Regions from separate parts of the Streptomyces sp. NPDC058457 genome, predicted to be linked through region 1. Evidence: predicted binding sites of a transcription regulator. Region 1 holds the regulator's gene; the other holds the start of a gene.
What was found. The regulator HrcA, encoded in region 1, represses chaperone genes, less so after heat shock. The targets are predictions, from matches to a motif close to TTNGCACTCNGNNNNNCNGAGTGCNAA.
Positions count from the first base shown of each region.

Region 2: the regulator HrcA is predicted to act here: its motif matches at 7,850-7,876, upstream of groL (chaperonin GroEL).

Region 1 is NZ_JBHXLU010000002.1:50,764-61,534, reverse strand. Features, by position in the region: gene ACFWPS_RS02170 (nitronate monooxygenase) at 1-620, opposite strand, end outside; gene dnaJ (molecular chaperone DnaJ) at 1,096-2,232, opposite strand; gene hrcA (heat-inducible transcriptional repressor HrcA) at 2,233-3,249, opposite strand; gene ACFWPS_RS02155 (MBL fold metallo-hydrolase) at 3,422-4,147, shown strand; gene ACFWPS_RS02150 (DUF3097 domain-containing protein) at 4,179-4,994, shown strand; gene hemW (radical SAM family heme chaperone HemW) at 5,064-6,296, opposite strand; gene ACFWPS_RS02140 (SpoIIE family protein phosphatase) at 6,406-8,469, opposite strand; gene ACFWPS_RS02135 (HAMP domain-containing protein) at 8,572-10,771, shown strand, end outside.
Region 2 is NZ_JBHXLU010000003.1:179,594-190,364, forward strand. Features, by position in the region: gene ACFWPS_RS04390 (extracellular solute-binding protein) at 1-1,141, shown strand, start outside; gene ACFWPS_RS04395 (DUF3263 domain-containing protein) at 1,159-1,392, shown strand; gene otsB (trehalose-phosphatase) at 1,612-2,463, shown strand; gene ACFWPS_RS04405 (trehalose-6-phosphate synthase) at 2,574-4,013, opposite strand; gene ACFWPS_RS04410 (glucosyl-3-phosphoglycerate synthase) at 4,108-5,052, opposite strand; SAM riboswitch class I at 5,210-5,372, shown strand; gene thrC (threonine synthase) at 5,391-6,674, shown strand; gene ACFWPS_RS04420 (MoaD/ThiS family protein) at 6,718-6,993, shown strand; gene ACFWPS_RS04425 (cold-shock protein) at 7,462-7,668, shown strand; gene groL (chaperonin GroEL) at 8,040-9,662, shown strand; gene ACFWPS_RS04435 (NADH:flavin oxidoreductase) at 9,907-10,771, shown strand, end outside.

The DNA.
Region 1 (10,771 bases):
ACGGTCTCCCGCACCTGGGCGACCAGGGACAGCAGCCCTATCCCGGACCCGTCGTTCTCCGGCACGTCCCGGTGGGTGCCCTGGTGTCCCCCGGCCTCCACGCCCTGTGCGATCACCGCGTCCGCCCCGGCCCGCTCGACGGCGAGGGCCTCCTCGGCGGTGGTGGCGGTGACCAGCGTGACCATCCCGGCCCGCCGCAGCGAATCCAGCACATCCCGCGTCGGCACACCGAAGTGAAAGGAGACGGCGGCCACCGGGTTGTCGAGCAGCACGGCCAGCTTGGCCTCGTACCCGTCGTCCCGGCCGCTGTCCGGGTCGCCGAGCTCGGTCTCGTACCAGGCGGCCTCACCGGCCAGCTGATGCGCGTAGATCTCCACGGCCCCGGACTCGGCGTACTCCGGCTGCGGCATGAAGAGGTTCACGCCGAAGGGGCGACCGGTCAGCCCTCGCAGTTGCTTGATCTCCTGGTACATCCCGTCGGCGGTCTTGTACCCGGCGGCAAGGAATCCCAGCCCGCCCGCCTCGGACACGGCAGCGGCGAGCTGCGGCACGGAGACCCCGCCTGCCATGGGGGCCTGCACGATCGGAAAAGGGAAGAGATCGGTCAGTGCGGAGGACATGACGGCATGTTGTCACGTCCTCCGAACAAGACCGAATCGGGCCGCCCCTTTGGCACATGCCAGAAATTTCCCCGCCCCACAGACACCGTGACCTGGTGACGCCACCCCTCACCGACCGAGCCGGGTAACAGCCCCGCCCCCCTCATCGACCGAGCCGAAGAGCGGCCTCGCCCCTTCATCGACCGAGCCGAGGAGCGGCCTCGCCTCCTCATCGACCGAACCGAGGGGCGGCCTCACCTCCCCATCGACCGAGCCGGGTGGTGGCCCCGCCTCCTCACCAACCAAGCCGAAGAGCGGCCTCGCCCCTTCATCGACCGAGCCGAGGAGCGGCCTCGCCTCCTCATCGACCGAACCGAGGGGCGGCCTCGCCTCCTCATCGACCGAGTCGGGTGGTGGGTGGGCATGGGTTTCGGGGGTCCAGGGGGCGGAGCCCCCTGGTGGGGTCGAAGGGGCGGAGCCCCTTCACGGTGACCCGTCAACGCCCGTTGAACGCGTCCTTCAGCCGGCTGAACAGCCCTTGCTGACCGGGCTGAAACTGCCCCGTCGGCCGCTCCTCCCCGCGCAGCTTCGCCAGCTCCCTCAGCAACCGCTCCTGCTCAGGATCGAGCTTGGTCGGCGTCGTCACCTCGACGTGGACGATCAGGTCACCCCGCCCGCCGCCACGCAGATGCGTGACACCGCGCCCGTGCAGCGGGATCGACTGCCCGGACTGGGTCCCCGGCCGGATGTCGACCTCCTCCAGCCCGTCCAGCGTCTCCAGCGGCACCTTCGTACCGAGCGACGCCGCCGTCATCGGAATCGTCACCGTGCAGTGCAGATCGTCCCCGCGCCGCTGGAACGTCGAATGCGGCAGCTCGTGGATCTCGACGTACAGGTCACCGGCCGGACCGCCACCCGGTCCCACCTCACCCTCACCGGCGAGCTGGATCCGCGTGCCGTTGTCGACACCGGCCGGGATCTTCACGGTCAGCGTCCGCCGCGACCGCACCCGCCCGTCGCCCGCGCACTCGGGGCACGGCGTCGGCACGACGGTCCCGAAGCCCTGGCACTGCGGGCAGGGCCGCGAGGTCATGACCTGCCCGAGGAAGGACCGCGTCACCTGCGAGACCTCACCACGGCCCCGGCACATGTCACACGTCTGGGCGGAGGTGCCCGGCGCCGCGCCCTCACCGTTACAGGTGTTGCAGACGATCGCCGTGTCGACCTGGATGTCCTTGGTCGTACCGAAGGCCGCCTCGTCGAGCTCGACCTCGATCCGGATCATCGCGTCCTGGCCGCGCCGCGTACGCGACCTCGGCCCGCGCTGCGACGCCGTACCGAAGAACGCGTCCATGATGTCCGAGAAGTTCCCGAACCCACCGGCCCCGAAGCCGCCCGCGCCCGCGCCGCCGCTCTGCGACAGCGGATCCCCGCCGAGGTCGTAGACCTGCTTCTTCTGCGGGTCCGACAGAACCTCGTAAGCGGCGTTGATCTCCTTGAACCGCTCCTGGGTCTTCGGGTCCGGGTTGACGTCCGGGTGCAGCTCGCGTGCGAGCCGACGGAAGGCCTTCTTGATCTCTTCCTGCGACGCGTCGCGGCGCACGCCGAGAACGGCGTAGTAGTCCGTGGCCACTTACGACTCCGCCAGGATCTGTCCGACGTACCGTGCCACCGCTCGTACCGCTCCCATCGTTCCCGGGTAATCCATGCGGGTCGGTCCGACCACGCCGAGCTTGGCGACTGCCTCGCCGCCCGAACCGTAGCCGACCGACACCACTGACGTGGAGTTGAGTCCCTCGTAGGCGTTCTCGTGACCGATGCGTACGGTCATGCCCGAATCCCCGGCCTCGCCAAGGAGCTTGAGCAGCACCACGTGCTCCTCCAATGCCTCCAGGACGGGCCGGATCATGAGGGGAAAGTCATGTCCGAAGCGGGTGAGATTGGCGGTGCCGCCGATCATCAACCGCTCCTCGTTCTCCTCGACGAGCGTCTCCAGCAGGGTGGAGAGCACCGCCGAGACCGCACCGCGGTCCTCGGCCTCGAAGGCTTCCGGCAGATCCTCCACCAGCCGGGGCACGTCCGAGAACCGGCGTCCCGCGACCCGGCTGTTCAGCCGCGCCCGCAGATCCGCCAGAGACGTTTCCCCGAAGGGCGCCGGGCAGTCGACCATACGCTGCTCGACCCGCCCGGTGTCGGTGATCAGCACCAGCATGAGCCGGGCCGGAGCCAGCGACAGCAGTTCCACGTGCCGCACGGTCGACCGCGTCAGCGACGGGTACTGCACGACCGCCACCTGCCGCGTCAGCTGTGCCAGCAGCCGAACGGTCCGCGCCACCACGTCGTCGAGATCGACGGCGCCGTCGAGGAAGTTCTGGATGGCCCGCCGCTCGGGCGCGCTCATCGGTTTGACGCCGGCCAGCTTGTCGACGAACAGCCGGTAGCCCTTGTCGGTGGGAATCCGCCCCGCGCTGGTGTGCGGCTGGGCGATGTACCCCTCGTCCTCCAGAGCGGCCATGTCGTTGCGCACGGTCGCCGGGGAGACCCCCAGGTTGTGCCGTTCGGTCAGCGCCTTCGAACCCACCGGCTCCTCGGTGCCGACGTAGTCCTGGACGATGGCGCGCAATACCTGAAGCCTGCGTTCACTCAGCATCCAGCGCCACACCTCCAGAAAGTCGTCCCCGCGGCCTTTCGGGTCCTTCGGGTCTTTCGTCTGGCACTCTGCGAACGCGAGTGCCAGCATCCCCGGCCCAGTGTACGGCCGTGGGGTACTGACTGGGCAAGGTCGGTCAGGACCCATGGCGTTCTACGGCTAGCGTCGCGGCATGACGGTGACTTGGGAAGAGCTGGGCTGGGAGCGGGTGGCCGAAGGGGTCGGCCGGTGCCGGCTGCCGGGCTGGGACTGCACGGCGGGCCTGGTTCTCGGCGCGGGCACGGCCCTGATGGTGGATGCCGGCTCCAGTCTGGCCGAGGGCGCACGGTTGCGCATGGAGGCGCAGGCGCTGGCCGACCGCCGTGTGACCCATCTCGCGCTCACCCATCCGCACTTCGACCACGTCTTCGGCGCGGCCGCCTTCGCGGGCGCGAACCTGTACGCGGCGGTGGGCACCGAGGCCGTCTTCGCGTACGACCGCGAGGCGCTCCGCCTGGACGCGGTCCGCAACGGCCTCCCCTCCCCCGAGGCCGAGGAGGCGGCCGACGCCCTTCCCCGCCCCCGCCGTCTGGTCTCCGGCGAGTGGACCCTCGACCTCGGCGACGGCCGCCAGGCCCTGCTGGCCAACGTGGGTCCCGGCCACACCGCCCACGACCTCGCCGTCCTGGTCCCCGGCGACCCGGAGGTGGTGTTCTGCGGCGACCTGGTGGAGGAGTCCGGCGATCCCCAGGCCGGTCCCGACGCCGTACCGTCCCGCTGGCCGGCGGCCCTGGACCGCCTCCTGTCGCTCGGCGGCGATCGCGCCCTGTACGTACCCGGTCACGGAGCGGTGGTGGACGCGGCGTTCGTACGGGCACAACGCGACGCCCTGGCGGCCCGTTTCGGCGTGTCGCGGTGACCGTGCCCGGGCTTCTCCTATCGTCATCCGAATGCGCCAGTACTCCGCCGACCTGACCCCGCCGTGGAAGCAGCCGAAGCCGGTGCCCGAGGTGGCTGCCGAACCCGGTCTGGTGGTGGAGGAGCCCGGCACCGGCTTCTGCGGCGCGGTGATCCGCTGCGAGGCGGGCACGGTCACCCTGGAGGACCGCTTCGGCAAACACCGCGTCTTCCCGCTGGAGCCGCGCGGCTTCCTCCTGGAGGGCCGGGTGGTCACCCTCGTACGCCCCACGTCGGCCGCCCCCGTACGTCCTTCCCGCACCGCCTCCGGCTCGGTCGCCGTCCCCGGCGCACGCGCGCGTGTCGCCCGCGCGGGCCGCATCTACGTGGAGGGCCGCCACGACGCGGAGCTGGTCGAGAAGGTCTGGGGCGACGACCTGCGCGTCGAGGGCGTGGTGGTGGAGTACCTGGAGGGCGTCGACGACCTCCCCGCCATCGTGGCCGAATTCGCCCCCGGCCCCGACGCCCGCCTCGGTGTCCTCGTCGACCACCTGCTCCCCGGCACCAAGGAGTGGCGCATCGCCCAGTCGGTCACCAGCGACCACGCCCTGGTCGTCGGCCACCCGTACATCGACATCTGGGAGGCGGTGAAACCGTCGTCCCTGGGCATCGACTCCTGGCCCCGCGTCCCGCACGGCCAGGACTGGAAGACGGGTGTGTGCCGGGCCCTCGGCTGGCCCACGGACAACACGGGCGCGGTATGGCAGGCGATCCTCGCGCGCGTGGGCTCCTACAAGGACCTGGAGCCGGAGCTGCTGGGCCGGGTGGAGGAGCTGATCGACTTCGTCACGGGCAGCGGTGGGGCCTGACCCGGCCTGACCCGGGTACCGGCACGGCTTTCCGGGGCCGGCCCCGGTCCGGTCCACTCCGCGGGGTGATCAGTCCACCAGATCCCTGACCACCGCATCCGCCAGCAACCGCCCCCGCAGCGTCAGCACGGCCCGCCCCTCCGCGTACGGACCGGCCTCCAGCAGGCCCTCCCCCAGTGCCCGCCGCGAGGCCTTCAGCCCCTCCTCCTTCAGCAGCTCCAACGGCACCCCCTCGCGCAGCCGCAGCTCCAGCAGGATCCTCTCCACCCGCCGGTCCTCGTCCGTCAGGACCTCACGCCCGGCCCCCGGCGACCGCCCGGACGCCAGCGCCGCCGCGTACGCCCCCGGGTGCTTCACGTTCCACCACCGCACGCCCCCCACGTGCGAGTGCGCCCCGGGCCCCGCGCCCCACCAGTCGGCGCCCCGCCAGTACAGCTCGTTGTGCAGGCAGCGGCCGGCCTCGGACGTGGCCCAGTTGGACACCTCGTACCAGTCGAAGCCCGCCCCCGCCAGCACCGAGTCGGCGATCAGGTAGCGGTCGGCGTGGACGTCGTCGTCGGTCATCGGGACCTCGCCCCGGCGGATCCGGCGGGCGAGCTGGGTGCCCTCCTCGACGATCAGCGCGTACGCCGACACATGGTCGGGACCGGCCCCGATCGCCGCGTCCAGCGAGGCCCGCCAGTCGTCGTCGGCCTCCCCCGGGGTGCCGTAGATCAGGTCGAGGTTCACGTGCTCGAAGCCGGCCGCGCGGGCCTCCGCGACGCACGCCTCGGGCCGCCCCGGGGTGTGCGTGCGGTCCAGGACGCGCAGCACGTGCTGCCGGGCGCTCTGCATGCCGAAGGAGATCCGGTTGAAGCCGCCCTCCCGCAGGGCCGCCAGATACGCGGGGTCGACGGACTCCGGGTTCGCCTCCGTCGTGACCTCCGCGTCGGCCGCGAGCCCGAACTCGTCACGGATCGCGTGCAGCATCCGTACGAGATCGGCGGCGGCCAGCAGCGTCGGCGTACCGCCGCCCACGAACACCGTGCGCACCTCGCGCGGGTCGTCGCCGAGGATCTTCCGCGCCAGCCTGACCTCGTCGATCAGTGTGTCCGCGTAGTTGTCGCGGGAGGCGAGGACACCGCCGGTGCCGCGCAGCTCGGTCGCCGTGTAGGTGTTGAAGTCGCAGTAGCCGCAGCGGGTCGCGCAGTAGGGGACGTGCAGGTAGAACCCGAGAGGGCGGGCGGCGGCACCGGCGAGCGCGGACGCGGGCAGCGCGCCGTCGTCCGGAACCGGCTCACCGTCGGGAAGTGCGGAAGGCATGTCCTCCATTGTCCCGTACGGCGCCGATTCCTCGGCTACCCACTACCTGGCTGCCCAGCTACCCGGCTACCCGGCTGCCCGGCTGCCCGGCTGCCCGGCCTCTCGCCGGCTACTCGGCCTGGAGGACGAGCAGCGCGAGGTCGTCCTCCGGCTGTCCGCCGCCGAACTCGTGGACGAGCCGTCTGATGCGTTCGGCGATCAGATCGGCACTCAGCCCCGCGCAGCCTGCAAGGGCCCGCGCGAGCCCGTCGCCGTCGTCGAACTGGCGGCTGCCGGAGCGGCGCTCGGTGACCCCGTCGGTCACGCACAGCAGGGTGTCGCCGGGCGCGAGCTCGATGGTCTCGCTGGTGTACGTCTCGTCCTCGACGACCCCGAGCAGGGTCTGCGGGCGGGCGGCGGTGCGGACCTCGCCGTCGGGGCCGAGGAGCAGCGGCAGCGGGTGCCCCGCGGAGGCGAGGGTGCAGCGGATGCCGCCGTCGTCGAGGGGGGTGAGCTCGCCGTAGAGGAGGGAGAGGAAACGGGTCTGCGGGCCGTCGCCCGGCGGCATGGGGCGGCCGCCGGCGGCGACCAGGGCTCGGGCGGCGGCGTCGGCGGCCTCGGTGGCGTCGTCGAGGAGGAGCTGGTTGAGCCGGTCGAGGACGTCGGCGACCCGGTACCCCTCGCGGGCGAGGAGCCGCAGCCAGGGCCGGGCGAGGCCGATGACGACGGCGGCCTCGGGGCCCTTGCCCTGGACGTCGCCGACCGCGAAGCACCAGCGGCCGTCGCCGGCCGGGAAGAGGTCGTAGAAGTCGCCGCTGGGGCCGCCCTTGTCACAGGGCTCGTAGACGAGCGCGCTGCGCACGCCCGGGATCTCCGCGACCGCGCCGGGCAGCAGCCCGCGCTGGAGTACGGCGCTGATGGTGGCCTGGCGGGCGTACTGGCGGGCCGCGCCGATGGCGAGGGCGACCCGGCGGCCGAAGTCCTCCACCAGGCCGGTGATCTCGTCGGGGATGCCGTCCGGGCCGGAGCGTCCGATGACGAGCGTGCCGAGCGGGCGGCCGCCCGCGATCAGCCGGTAGGCGAGCGCCGAGCCGAGGGCGCCCTGCGGGCCGAGCGCCGCGCCGGGCCAGGGATACGGCTCGGGCCCGGACCGTAAGCCGTTCTGCGCGCACGGGGGGTCCTTCTCCAGGGCGCGGCGCAGTTCCTCGATGCGGTTCTCGCTGCCGTGCCAGACCCGGGCCAGCCGCGGGCCGCCCGCGCCGGCCGGGTCGCCCCAGCCGCCCCCGCGCCCGGTCGCCTCGTCCTCCAGCCACACCGCGCACCAGTCGGCGAGCCGCGGCACGATCAGCTGGCCGGTGAGCGCGGCCACCAGGTTCTCGTCGAGCTGCCCGGCGAGCAGGTCGGAGGCCTCGGCGAGGAAGGACAGCGCGCCCCGGTTGAGCCAGTCCCGGTCGCGTTCGGGGCGGTGGGAGCATCCTGCGCTCTCCGTCGCGGCCGCGTGCGCGTGTACGTGCCCGTGCCCGTGCGCGTTTGGGGCTGGGGGTGGCTCGGGGGCGAGGATCTCGGCGACCTTCAGCTGCTGTTCGTCGGGGAGCGTGCCGCCGCGGCCGGTCAGCCGGGCCCACACCGACTTCGCGCCGGTGCGGTACGTCACCCCCCAGGACTCGGCCAGCGAGGCGACCAGACGCAGCCCGCGCCCGAACTCCGGTGTCTCGTACGGCGTCTCGCCCGGGTGGTCGCGGGGCGCCCGGGAGGGATGGTGGTCGGTGACCTCGACGACGAACGCCGTCTCCTCCCGCTGCTCCAACCACCAGTCGACCTCGACGTCCGTGCCCGCGTGCACGACGGCGTTGGTGACGAGTTCGCTGACGACGACCATGGCGTCCTCGGCGACCCGCTGCTGCTCCGGGCAGAGAAGTCCGCAGTCGGTCCACTCGTCGAGGCAGGCGCGCACCAGGGCGCGCGCGGATCCGGGCGCGAGGGGGCTTCCGGGCAGGGTCGCGTGCCCCTGCGCGCGCGGGCCCGCGGTGTCGTGCGCGGGCGCCGCGGTGTCGTGCGCGGGCGCCGCGGTGTCGTGCGCGGGCGCCGCGGTGTCGTGCGCGGGCGCCGCGGTGTCGTGCGCGGGCGCCGCGTCGTGCGCAGGCGCCTCACGGACCCGGGAGACGGTCTCCCGTTGCGTGGGTATGGCCCCCATGTCCAGCTCCCCGAGCAGTTCGGACGAATACATCCCGATCGATGCGGACAGAGTGACAGACTGACTGCGCCCATAAGCACCGAGTTACCGAAGTGGGCCGCCATGAGTGAGAACAGTGCTACGCGTGTGCTCGAAGACGGACAGAAACCGGAACAACTCCGAGCATCCGAACTGCGCCCTCTGCTCGCCGCGATGACCGCCGCCCGCGACGGCGACTTCAGCAAAGTCCCGGAGACCGGGATCGCCGGGACCACCGGGGAGGGGATCGTCGCCGAACTCACCGCGGTCTTCAACCAGATCATGGACCGCGGCATTCACTTCAACACCGACCTGCGGCGCGTGAAACGGGAGCTGATGCGCCACGGCCGCCTGGACGAGCGACTGTCGGCGAGCCCCGGCCAGGGCGCCTGGACGTCCCGCGTCAACGACGTCAACCAGGTTCTCGACACCCTGGTCGCACCGGCGGCGAACGCCACCCGCGTGCTGGACGCGGTGGCCGGCGGCGACCTGACCCAGCGGGTCGATCTGCACGACGGCAGCCGGCAGTTGCGCGGCGACCTGCGCCGACTGGCCCGCGCGGTGAACACGATGGTCGACCAGCTGTCCCTGTTCACCGGCGAGGTGACCCGGGTCGCGCGCGAGGTCGGCACCGAGGGGCGGCTCGGCGGCCGGGCCAAGGTGCAGGGGCTGTCGGGGAGCTGGCGGGACGTCACCGAGGCCGTGAACACCATGGCGTCCCGGCTGACCGCGCAGGTCCGTGACATCGCCCTGGTCACGACGGCGGTCGCGCGCGGCGACCTGACCCGCACGGTGACCATCGAGGCGACCGGTGAGCTGCTGGAGCTGAAGCTCACCGTCAACACCATGGTCGACCAGCTGTCCGCGTTCGCCGGCGAGGTGACACGCGTGGCCCGCGAGGTCGGCACGGAGGGCCGGCTGGGCGGCCGCGCCCAGGTGTGGGGGGTTTCCGGCGTCTGGAAGGACCTCACCGACAACGTCAACTTCATGGCGTCGAACCTGACCTCCCAGGTCCGCAACATCGCACAGGTGACGACGGCCGTCGCCAACGGCGACCTCTCGCAGAAGATCATGGTCGACGCGCAGGGCGAGATTCTTGAACTGAAATCAACCATCAACACGATGGTGGACCAGCTGTCCGCGTTCGCCGACGAAGTGACACGCGTGGCCCGCGAGGTCGGCACCGAGGGAAACCTCGGCGGCCGGGCGCAGGTCAGAGGCGTCTCGGGCGTCTGGAAGGACCTGACGGACAACGTCAACTTCATGGCCGACAACCTGACTTCCCAGGTCCGCAACATCGCCCTGGTCTCCACGGCCGTCGCCCAGGGCGACCTCGGCAAGAAGATCACGGTTGAGGCGAAAGGCGAGATTCTTGAACTGAAGTCGACGATCAACACGATGGTGGACCAGCTCTCCGCGTTCGCCGACGAAGTCACCAGGGTCGCGCGCGAGGTCGGCACCGAGGGAAACCTCGGCGGTCAGGCCCAGGTCAGAGGCGTCTCGGGGGTCTGGAAAGAACTGACGGACAACGTCAACTTCATGGCCCTGAACCTGACGTCCCAGGTCCGCAACATCGCCCAGGTGACGACGGCCGTCGCCAACGGCGACCTCTCCAAGAAGATCACCGTCGACGCACGCGGCGAGATCCTCGAACTGAAGGACACCGTCAACACGATGGTGGAACAACTGCGTGCCTTCGCCGACGAGGTGACCCGCGTGGCCCGCGAGGTCGGCACCGACGGCCGGCTGGGCGGCCGCGCCCAGGTGCTCGGCGTCTCCGGGGTCTGGCGGGACCTGACCGACAACGTCAACTACATGGCCGACAACCTCACCTCGCAGGTGCGCAACATCGCCCAGGTGGCGACGGCCGTCGCCCAGGGCGACCTGTCGCGGAAGATCGACGTGGACGCGCGCGGCGAGATCCTGGAACTGAAGACCACCATCAACACGATGGTCGACACCCTGTCCTCGTTCTCCTCCGAGGTGACCCGGGTGGCCCGCGAGGTGGGCTCCGACGGCCGGCTGGGCGGCCAGGCCCGCGTGGAGGGCGTGTACGGCACCTGGAAGCGCCTGACGACCAACGTCAACGAGCTCGCGCTCAACCTCACCACCCAGGTCCGCGCGATCGCCGAGGTCGCCTCGGCCGTGGCACAGGGCGACATGTCCCGCTCGATCACCGTCGAGACCCGCGGCGAGGTCGCCGAGCTGAAGGACAACATCAACCTGATGGTGGCCAACCTGCGCGAGACGACCCGCGCGAAGGACTGGCTGGAGTCCAACCTGG
Region 2 (10,771 bases), on a different contig from region 1:
GAAGTACTGGGACAAGCTGGTCAAGGCCTACGAGGCCCAGCACTCCGGCGTGAAGGTCGACGTCACCGTCTACTCGTGGAACGACGTCGACCGCAAGGTCAAGGACATGGTCGCCGCCGGCCAGGCCCCCGACCTGGCGCAGATCGGCTCGTACGCCGACTACGCTGCCGCCGGCAAGCTGTACGAGGCCGGTGACCTGCTCTCCATCCCGGTCCAGGCCGACTTCCCGTCCCAGCTCGCCGAGGCGGGCCAGTGGAACCACGCGCAGTACGGCATACCCTTCGCCGCGTCCACGCGCGTCCTCTTCTACAACAAGACCCTCTTCTCCGAGGCCGGCATCACCACCGCGCCCACCACCTGGAGCGAGCTCGCGGCCGACGCGAAGGCGCTCAGGGCGGACGGCGTGAAGTACCCGTACGCCCTGCCGCTCGGTCCCGAGGAGGCGCAGGCGGAGACCATGCAGTGGCTGCTCAGCGGCGGCAGCGGCTACACCGACGACACCGGCACGTACACGATCGACTCCTCGCAGAACATCGACACCCTCACCTGGCTCAAGGACGAGCTGGTCGGCAAGGGCCTGACGGGCCCGGTGGCCCCCGGCAAGCTGAACCGCGCGACCGCGTTCGCCGCGTTCGCCGACGGCCAGGTCGGCATGCTCAACGGCCACCCCACGCTCATCGAGCAGGCCGAGAAGAAGGGCGTGAAGTTCGGCATGGTCCCGATGCCCGCCCGGGCCGGCCAGAGCACCACCACCGCGTCCATGGGCGTCGCCGACTGGATGGCGGCGTTCAGGCAGAACGGCCACGCCGACCAGGTGGGCGACTTCCTCAACTACGTCTACAGCGAGAAGAACGTCCTCGCCTTCTCCCGCGAGTACGGCTTGCTGCCCGTCACCACGTCCGCGTCCCAGACGATGACCGACTCCACGCAGACCCAGGACAAGCAGCTGCGCCCCTTCCTGGAGCAGCTGCCCACCTCGGAGCTCTACCCCGCGGGCAAGACCTCCTGGGCCGCCATCAGCGCCGACATCAAGAAGCAGATCGGTACGGTGGTGAGCCCGACCGGCAACCCGACCGGCGTCCTCACCCGGCTCCAGGCCGAGGCGGCGACGGCCGACAGCCGTACGGCCGGGACCGGCTGAGCGCTACGGTTCTCGCCATGGACCGGCAAGAACTGGGCGAGCGCGAGCAGGCCGTCCTCGCCCTCGAACGCCGGGGCTTCCCCAGCCCCGGCGCGAAGGAACGCGCGATACGCGAGGAGCTGGACCTGGCGCCGGTGCGCTACTACCAGCTCCTGAACGCCCTGCTGGACGACGAGCGGGCACTGGCCCACGATCCGGTGACGGTGAACAGGCTGCGGAGGGTTCGGGACGCGCGCCGCTCGGAACGCTGAGCCGGGGATCTGCGCCCCCGCCGCCCCTACCCGTCCCGTCCTCCAGGGGGCTGCGCCCCCTTCGACCCCCCCCGTTCACGTGGAGACGGATCTGCGGGCCGGTGGGGGCTTGTCGCGCAGTTCCTCCCCCAGCCTTCGGCCGGGGGTACCCCCAGCGCCCCTTACGGGGCGCTGCTGTACGGGGCGCTGTGCGGGGCGTTGCTCGGATAGTGTCGGCCCATGGGAACCCACATCACGGAACCCCTCCCGACGCCGCGTACCCCGGCCGGTCGTGACGGCCTCGCCGCACTCCTCGCGCAGCCCCGCACGGCCCTCGTCGGCCTCGACTTCGACGGCACGCTCGCGCCGATCGTCGCCGACCCCGAGCAGGCCCGTGCCCACCCGGACGCCGTACCGGTGCTGGCCGCGCTCGCCCCGAAGGTGGCCGCCGTCGCCGTCGTCACCGGGCGCCCGGCCGAGGTGGCCGTCCGCTACGGCGGCTTCGCCGGCGTGCCCGGTCTGGAACACCTCGTCGTCCTCGGCCACTACGGCGCCGAACGCTGGGACGCGGCGACCGGCGAGATCACCGCACCGCCTCCGCACCCCGGCATCGCCGCCGTCCGCGCCGAACTCCCGGCCGTCCTCGACCGCGCCGGAGCCTCACAGGGCACCTGGATCGAGGAGAAGGGCCGGGCGATCGCGGTCCACACCCGCCGCGCCGCCGACCCCCAGGCCACCTTCGAGACCCTCCGAGCCCCCCTCACCGACCTGGCCACCCAGCACGCCCTGATCGTCGAACCGGGCCGTCTGGTCCTGGAACTCCGCCCCCCGGGCATGGACAAGGGCGTGGCCCTCCGCGAGTACGCCCGCCACATCTCGGCCGCCTCGATCCTCTACGCGGGCGACGACCTGGGCGACATCCCCGCCTTCGCCGCCATCGAAAAACTCCGCGAGGAGGGCGTCCCGGGCCTGTTGGTATGCAGCGGCAGCACAGAGGTGACAGAACTGGCGGACCGCGCGGACGTGGTGGCGGAGGGTCCGGAGGGAGTAGTACGCCTGCTGAGAAGCCTGGCCGCCCTGAGCGCCTCATGACTTGTAGCGCCCGTGACTCAAGCGCCCCTTCAGGGGCGCTGGGGGTACCCCCGGCCGAAGGCTGGGGGAGGAACCGCGCGCCAAGCCCCCACCGGCCCGCAGCTACGCCTCTACCCGCCCAACGCCTCAAGCTGCTCAAGAAACCACCGCGCCGGAGGCAACGCCGTAGCCGCCTCGGCCAGCCTCTTGCAGCGCTCCGCCCGCTCCTCCGCCGGCATGGCCAGCGCCCGCGCCAACGCCTCCGCCGTCCCCCCGATGTCGTAAGGGTTCACGACGACCGCGTCCTCGCCCAACTCCTCGTACGCCCCCGCCTCCCGCGACAGGACCAGGACACACCCCTCGTCCGACACCACGGGAATCTCCTTCGCCACCAGGTTCATGCCGTCCCGGATCGGGTTCACCAGGGCCACGTCGGCCAGCCGGTACGCCGCCAGCGACCGTGCGAAGTCGTCCTTGACGTGCAGCACCACCGGCGTCCAACCCGCCGTCCCGTAGGCCGAGTTGATCTCGTCCGCGACCCGCTGCACCTCCGCCGTGTAGTCGCGGTAGACGGACAGGTCCTGCCGCGACGGGTACGCGAACGCGACATGCACCACCCGTTCCCGCCACTCGGGGTGGTCGTCGAGCAGCTGCCGGTACGCCAGCAGCCCCCGCACGATGTTCTTCGACAGCTCCGTCCGGTCGACGCGGACGACGGTCTTCCGCCCGTCGCCGCCGATCTCCTCGCGCAGCGCCCGCATCCGCTCGTCCACGTCCGGCTCGTGCGACCGCTTCCGCAGGAAGTCCGCGTCGGCCCCCAGCCCGTGCACCCCGATCCGGGTCCCGCCGGACGACGGATCGGCGGCCGGGATCCCCGGGCCCAGCACCGTATGACAGCAGTCGACGAACGCGTCCGCCCACCGCCGCGTCAGGAACGCCGCGTGGTCGGCGCCCAGGATCCCGCTCAGCAGCTCCGCCGCGATGTCGTCGGGGAGGAGCCGGAAGTAGTCCGGCGGCGCCCAGGGGGTGTGGGAGAAGTGGCCGATCCGCAGGTCGGGGCGGAGGCGACGGAGCATGCGGGGGGCGAGGGCCAGGTGGTAGTCCTGGATGACCACCACCGCACCCTCGGCCGCCTCCTGCGCCAGCGCTTCCGCGAAGGCGCGGTTGTAGGCCTGGTACGAACCCCACTGCCGCCGGAACTCCGCGTCGAAGACGGGCTCCAGCGGGGTCTGGTAGAGCATGTGGTGGACGAACCAGAGGACCGAGTTCGCGATGCCGTTGTACGCGTCGGAGAACACGTCCGCGTCGATGTCGAGCATCCGGACCTGCTGCCCGCCGGTGTCCCCGGCCGGCAGCCGGCCGCCCGCGGCCCGCCGCACCGCCTCCCGGTCGCCGTCGCCCAGCGCCGCGCACACCCACACCGCGTTCGCGTCCGGCCCGATCGCCGACAGTCCCGAGACCAGTCCGCCACCGCCCCGTCTGGCGTGCAGCGAACCGTCCTCGCGCAGGTCGTAAGAGACCGGGCCGCGGTTGGACGCGACCAGCACCTCGGCACCGCCGGTGGAAGCCATGGGGGAAGTCACACGCGTCAACCTAGCCCGGCCCGTAAACGCTCAAACGTACGGCCGGGCCCGACGCGCCGCCGTATACGGCCGTACGACGAAGTCACGCCACCTTGCGCTCGGCGTACTCGGCGATCTCCACCATCGGCGGCCGTTCCTCCGTGTCCACCGAGTAGGTGCGCGGTTCGAAGCCGTCCTCGCCCCGTTCGAACTGGGTGAGGGAGGGGCGGATCAGGTGGCCGCGGGCCAGCCGCAGCTGGGCCGTGCGGTAGATCGCGGCGGACATCCGGCCGAGGGCCTGGCCGTCCTGGTGGCGGTGTTTGCGGACGCCGACGTCGACCTGCGCCAGCGCGTTGAGCCCCACCAGGTGCAGGGCGTCGACCAGCATGCCCAGCTCCACGCCGTAGCCGACCGGGAAGGGCAGCTGTTCGAGGAGCGAGCGGCGGGCCGCGTACTCGCCGCCCAGCGGCTGCACGAATCCGGCCAGCTGCGGCCAGTGCATGTTCAGCAGCGGGCGGGCCATCAGCTCGGTGACCCGGCCGCCCTGCCCGGCGGCGCCGCCGAGCGGGCGGTCGTACATCGCCTTGACCAGGTCCACGTCCGGGTCGGTGAGGAGAGGGCCGACGATGCCGGTGACGAAGTCGGAGGAGAAGTCGCGCAGGTCGGCGTCGATGAAGCAGACGACGTCCCCGGTGGTGACCAGGAGGGAGCGCCAGAGGACCTCGCCCTTGCCGGGGACGGTCGGGATGCGGGGCAGGATCTCGTCGCGGTGCACGACGCGGGCGCCGGCCGCCGCGGCGACGGCCGCCGTGCGGTCGGTGGAGCCGGAGTCGACGACCACGATCTCGTCGACGAGCGGCACCTGCTGCATGAGGTCGTGGCGGATGATCGCGACGATGTCGCCGACGGTCTCCTCCTCGTTGAGCGCGGGCAGCACGACGCTGACCGTCTGCCCGGAGGACCGTTTCGCGGCCATGATCCGGTGCAGCGGACGATCGGTTACGGACCAGGAGCGGGTGGCCAGCCAGCGCTCGACTTCTTCCAGCACGGTCAGCGGCTCCTCACTGTCACGGTCACACGGCGAGGTGTGATCCATCTCGCGGTTCGGACGACTCACTCAACTGTCCTGGCCTTCGGTTACAGTCTTGAACAACGCCGATGACCATCGCATGTCCTGGGGTCACCCGGTGTTGACAACCACATACCGCTCATCCAGAGGGGCAGAGGGAAACGGCCCGTTGAAGCCCCGGCAACCCTCCAGTCGGTTACTCGTAGATCGCCGATCAGTGTCGATCGCTCGCGAGGCTCCCGGCTAGGGAAGGTGCCAAATCCGTCTCACGGCGAAATGCGTCGTGAGGAAGATGAGGAGAAAGGGCCTCGCCTCACATGGCTGTGCAGACTGTTGCAAGCGCCACCGATTCCACCGTAGACCTCGGCCCCGCCGCCGCCCTGAGCTGCCGCGAGTGCGGTCACCGGGTGCCGCTCGGCCCGTTGTTCGCCTGCGAGGAGTGTTTCGGCCCGCTGGAGATCGCGTACGACTTCTCGGCCTACGACACCGAGGAGCTCCGCAAGCAGATCGAAGCGGGTCCCGCGAACATCTGGCGCTACGCGCCGCTGCTGCCCGTCCCCGCGGACGTGGCGACCAAGCCGAACATCAACCCCGGCTGGACCAAGCTCGTCAAGGCCGACAACCTGGCCCGCGAGCTCGGGGTGACCGGCGGGCTGTACGTGAAGGACGACTCCGGCAACCCGACGCACTCCTTCAAGGACCGCGTCGTCGCCCAGGCCGTCGAGGCCGCCCGCGCCTTCGGCTACACCACCCTCTCCTGCTCCTCCACCGGCAACCTGGCCGGCGCGGTCGGTGCCGCCGCCGCCCGGGCCGGCTTCCGCTCCTGCGTGTTCATCCCGCACGACCTGGAGCAGGGCAAGATCGTCATGGCCGCGATCTACGGCGGCGAGCTCGTCGGCATCGAGGGCAACTACGACGACGTGAACCGTTTCTGCTCCGAGCTGATCGGCGACCCGGCCGGCGAGGGCTGGGGCTTCGTCAACGTCAACCTGCGGCCGTACTACGCGGAGGGCTCCAAGACCCTGGCGTACGAGATCTGCGAGCAGCTCGGCTGGCAGATCCCGGACCAGCTGGTCATCCCGATCGCCTCCGGCTCGCAGCTCACGAAGATCGACAAGGGTCTGCAGGAGCTGATCAAGCTCGGACTCGTCGAGGACAAGCCGTACAAGATCTTCGGTGCCCAGGCCGAGGGATGCTCGCCGGTGTCGGTGGCCTACAAGGAGGGCCACGACGTGGTCCGTCCGCAGAAGCCGAACACCATCGCCAAGTCCCTCGCCATCGGCAACCCGGCCGACGGCCCGTACGTCCTCGACATCGCGCGGCGTACCGGCGGTGCCGTGGAGGACGTGAACGACGAGCAGGTCGTCGACGCGATCAAGCTGCTTGCGCGGACCGAGGGAATCTTCGCGGAAACCGCCGGCGGAGTGACGGTTGGAGTCACCAAGAAGCTCATTGAGAATGGGTTGATTGATCCGGCGAAGACGGTCGTTGTACTCAACACCGGTGATGGACTGAAGACGCTGGACGCGGTTGCGGGTACCGGGCTCACCGCGACCATTCGCCCGAATCTGGAGTCTTTCCGCGAAGCCGGGCTCGCCTGAGTCCCCCGAGAAATTGGGCGTTGCCCAGACCGGAGGTAAAAACGTGAGCGTCACCGTTCGCATCCCCACCATCCTGCGCGCCTACACCGGCGGTCAGGCCGAAGTCGCCGCCGAGGGCGCCACGCTCGGCGAGGTCATCTCCGACCTGGAGAAGAACCACGCCGGGATCTCCGCGCGCGTTCTCGACGACCAGGGCAAGCTGCGCCGGTTCGTCAATGTGTACGTCAATGACGACGACGTGCGGTTCGAGCAGGGCCTGGAGACCGCCACCCCGGACGGGGCCGGTGTCTCCATCATCCCGGCCGTCGCCGGCGGCTGACCTGCTGACCTGCTTGACAGGCTGATCGAATGACCGAACATTACCTTCGGTAACGCCGATCACCGACTGTTCATCCGATTGCCCCCTCCGTGAGAGAAGCGGAGGGGGCAATTCTGTGTGGTTGAGCGCGGTACAGTTGGGGAACGCGGTCCCGATCTCCAGGTCGGGGACCCCGTATTCGATACCGCGAGCCCGGCAAGAAGTAGCCAAAGTGTGCGGGTTATATGCGGCTTTTGAGGCCTTTCTGGGGCCCGACTTGCCCTGAATTCGGCCGAATTCTCGCTACATTCCGGACCGCTCCCGTCCAGAATTCTCGTCCGATTGACCTGTTGCAGACGGCAGTTGGACAGATACATTCAGCCGCGGTCGACGCGTTCCGGCGCACGCCCCCAACCAATGGGGGGTGAGGTCTGACCCGGATCCGCGAAGTGTGGATCTGTGCAAGGGCCAGTAATAGGGGAGTTAGGCATGGCTCAGGGCACCGTCAAGTGGTTCAACGCGGAGAAGGGGTACGGCTTCATCGCGGTCGACGGTGGTGCGGATGTTTTCGTCCACTACAGCGCGATTCAGATGGACGGCTACCGCACCCTGGAAGAGGGTCAGCGGGTCGATTTCGAGATCTCGCAGGGCCAGAAGGGGCCGCAGGCGGACATGGTCCGGCTCGCGACCGGCTGAAGCACGCGCCGACTGACTGCAGCGACGTTCTTCCGTTCTTCTGCTGAAGGGCTCGCACCCGCTGGGTGCGAGCCCTTCAGCGTGCCCGGGGTCCCCCTCCGGCGTGCCCGGGGTCTTGCCCCGGCGTGCCCGGAGGCCAGGCTCCGGCGCGCCCGGAGGTCCTGCCGGAGTGCGAGAGGCGCTTGCACTCGACCATGCCGAGTGCTAATCATTGGCGTTAGCACTCTGAAGGTGAGAGTGACAAAGAAGGACCGGGTCGGTGAGGCCCGCAGGCCGGGTGGGGCAAGGAACCCACGGGTCGGCGAGCCGTCCGTCGCGGGCGCGGGCGCGGTCCTGAAGACTCACCCCCAGTCCTGGAGGGACCACTTCACATGGCCAAGATCATCGCGTTCGACGAGGAGGCGCGGCGCGGCCTTGAGCGCGGTATGAACCAGCTCGCCGACGCCGTCAAGGTCACCCTCGGCCCCAAGGGCCGCAACGTCGTCCTTGAGAAGAAGTGGGGCGCCCCCACGATCACCAACGATGGTGTGTCCATCGCCAAGGAGATCGAGCTGGAGGACCCGTACGAGAAGATCGGCGCCGAGCTGGTCAAGGAAGTCGCCAAGAAGACGGACGACGTCGCCGGTGACGGTACGACCACCGCGACCGTGCTCGCCCAGGCCCTGGTCAAGGAAGGCCTGCGCAACGTCGCCGCCGGTGCCAACCCGATGGCCCTGAAGCGCGGTATCGAGAAGGCCGTCGAGGCCGTCTCCGGTGCCCTCCTTGAGCAGGCGAAGGACGTCGAGACCAAGGAGCAGATCGCCTCCACGGCCTCCATCTCCGCCGCCGACACCCAGATCGGCGAGCTCATCGCCGAGGCCATGGACAAGGTCGGCAAGGAAGGCGTCATCACCGTCGAGGAGTCCCAGACCTTCGGTCTGGAGCTGGAGCTCACCGAGGGTATGCGCTTCGACAAGGGCTACATCTCGGCGTACTTCGCCACCGACATGGAGCGTATGGAGGCGTCCCTCGACGACCCGTACATCCTGATCGCCAACTCGAAGATCGGCTCCGTCAAGGACCTGCTCCCGCTCCTGGAGAAGGTCATGCAGTCGGGCAAGCCGCTGCTGATCATCGCCGAGGACGTCGAGGGCGAGGCCCTGTCGACCCTGGTCGTCAACAAGATCCGCGGCACCTTCAAGTCCGTCGCGGTCAAGGCCCCGGGCTTCGGCGACCGCCGCAAGGCGATGCTGAACGACATCGCCATCCTCACCGGCGGCGAGGTCATCTCCGAGGAGGTCGGTCTCAAGCTGGAGAACACGACCCTCGACCTGCTGGGCAAGGCCCGCAAGGTGGTCATCACCAAGGACGAGACCACCATCGTCGACGGCGCCGGCTCGTCCGACCAGGTCGCCGGCCGGGTCAACCAGATCCGCGCCGAGATCGAGCAGTCCGACTCGGACTACGACCGCGAGAAGCTCCAGGAGCGCCTGGCCAAGCTCGCCGGTGGCGTCGCCGTCATCAAGGCCGGTGCCGCGACCGAGGTCGAGCTCAAGGAGCGCAAGCACCGCATCGAGGACGCCGTGCGCAACGCCAAGGCGGCCGTCGAGGAGGGCATCGTCGCCGGTGGTGGCGTGGCCCTGCTGCAGGCCTCCCAGGTCTTCGAGAAGCTGGAGCTGGAGGGTGACGAGGCGACCGGCGCACAGGCCGTGAAGCTCGCGCTCGAGGCCCCGCTGAAGCAGATCGCCGTCAACGCCGGCCTCGAGGGCGGCGTCGTGGTGGAGAAGGTCCGCAACCTCACCCCGGGTCACGGCCTCAACGCCGCGACCGGCGAGTACGTCGACCTGATCGCCGAGGGCATCATCGACCCGGCGAAGGTGACCCGTTCCGCGCTGCAGAACGCCGCCTCCATCGCCGCGCTGTTCCTCACCACCGAGGCCGTCATCGCCGACAAGCCGGAGAAGGCCGCCGCGGCCGCTCCGGGCGGCATGCCGGGCGGTGACATGGACTTCTGATCCGATCCCGGATCAGCCCGTCCTTTCCGAGGGCGGCACCTCCTGCCAATGGGCGAGGGGTGCCGCCCTCGGGCGTTTCCGGCGCCCGTGTCCGGGTGTCCGGGGTCACACCGCACTCGCGAGCGACCGGGAATGCGCACGAGCGGGCAGGTCGTTGTGCACAGACGTGCACTCGATGCGTGTGCACATACCGTCTGGTATACGACCCGTCCGGTATACGACCTACTCACGAGGAGCCCCCCACGTGACCGTCACCACGCCCCCCGCCTCCCGCGCGGCCGAGATCCTCTCCCGCCCCATCGCCCTGAACGGGCTCACGGTCCCCAACCGGATCGCGATGGCGCCGATGACCCGCCAGTTCAGCCCCGGCGGCGTCCCCGGCGAGGACGTGGTCTCGTACTACTCCCGCCGGGCCGCCGCGGGTGTCGGTCTGATCGTCACCGAGGGGACCTACGTCGGCCACGACTCGGCCGGCAACAGCAGCCGCGTCCCGCGGTTCCACGGCGAGGAGCAGCTGGCGGGCTGGGCGAAGGTCGCCGAGGGGGTGCACGCGGCCGGCGGCACGATCGTCCCGCAGCTCTGGCACATCGGCATGGTCCGCAAGCAGGGCCAGGCGCCGTACGCGGACGCCCCGGCCGTCGGTCCCTCCGGCATCCGCCTGGACGGCACCGAGGGCGAGGGCACGGCGATGACCCGGCAGGACCTGGACGACGTCATCCGCGCGTTCGCCGAGGCCGCGGCCGCCGCCGAGCGCATCGGCTTCGACGGCGTCGAACTGCACGGCGCCCACGGCTACCTGCTCGACCAGTTCCTGTGGGCCGGCACCAACCGCCGCACCGACGGGTACGGCGGCGACCCGGTCGCCCGTACGAAGTTCGCCGCGGAGATCGTGGCCGCCGTACGCGAGGCAGTGTCCCCGGAGTTCCCGGTCATCCTCCGCTACTCGCAGTGGAAGTCCGACAACTACGACGCCCGCCTCGCGGAGACCCCCGAGGAGCTGGAGGCGATCCTCACCCCGCTGGCCGCCGCCGGCGTCGACGTCTTCCATGCCTCCACCCGCCGCTACTGGCTCCCCGAGTTCGAGGGCTCCGACCTGAACCTGGCCGGCT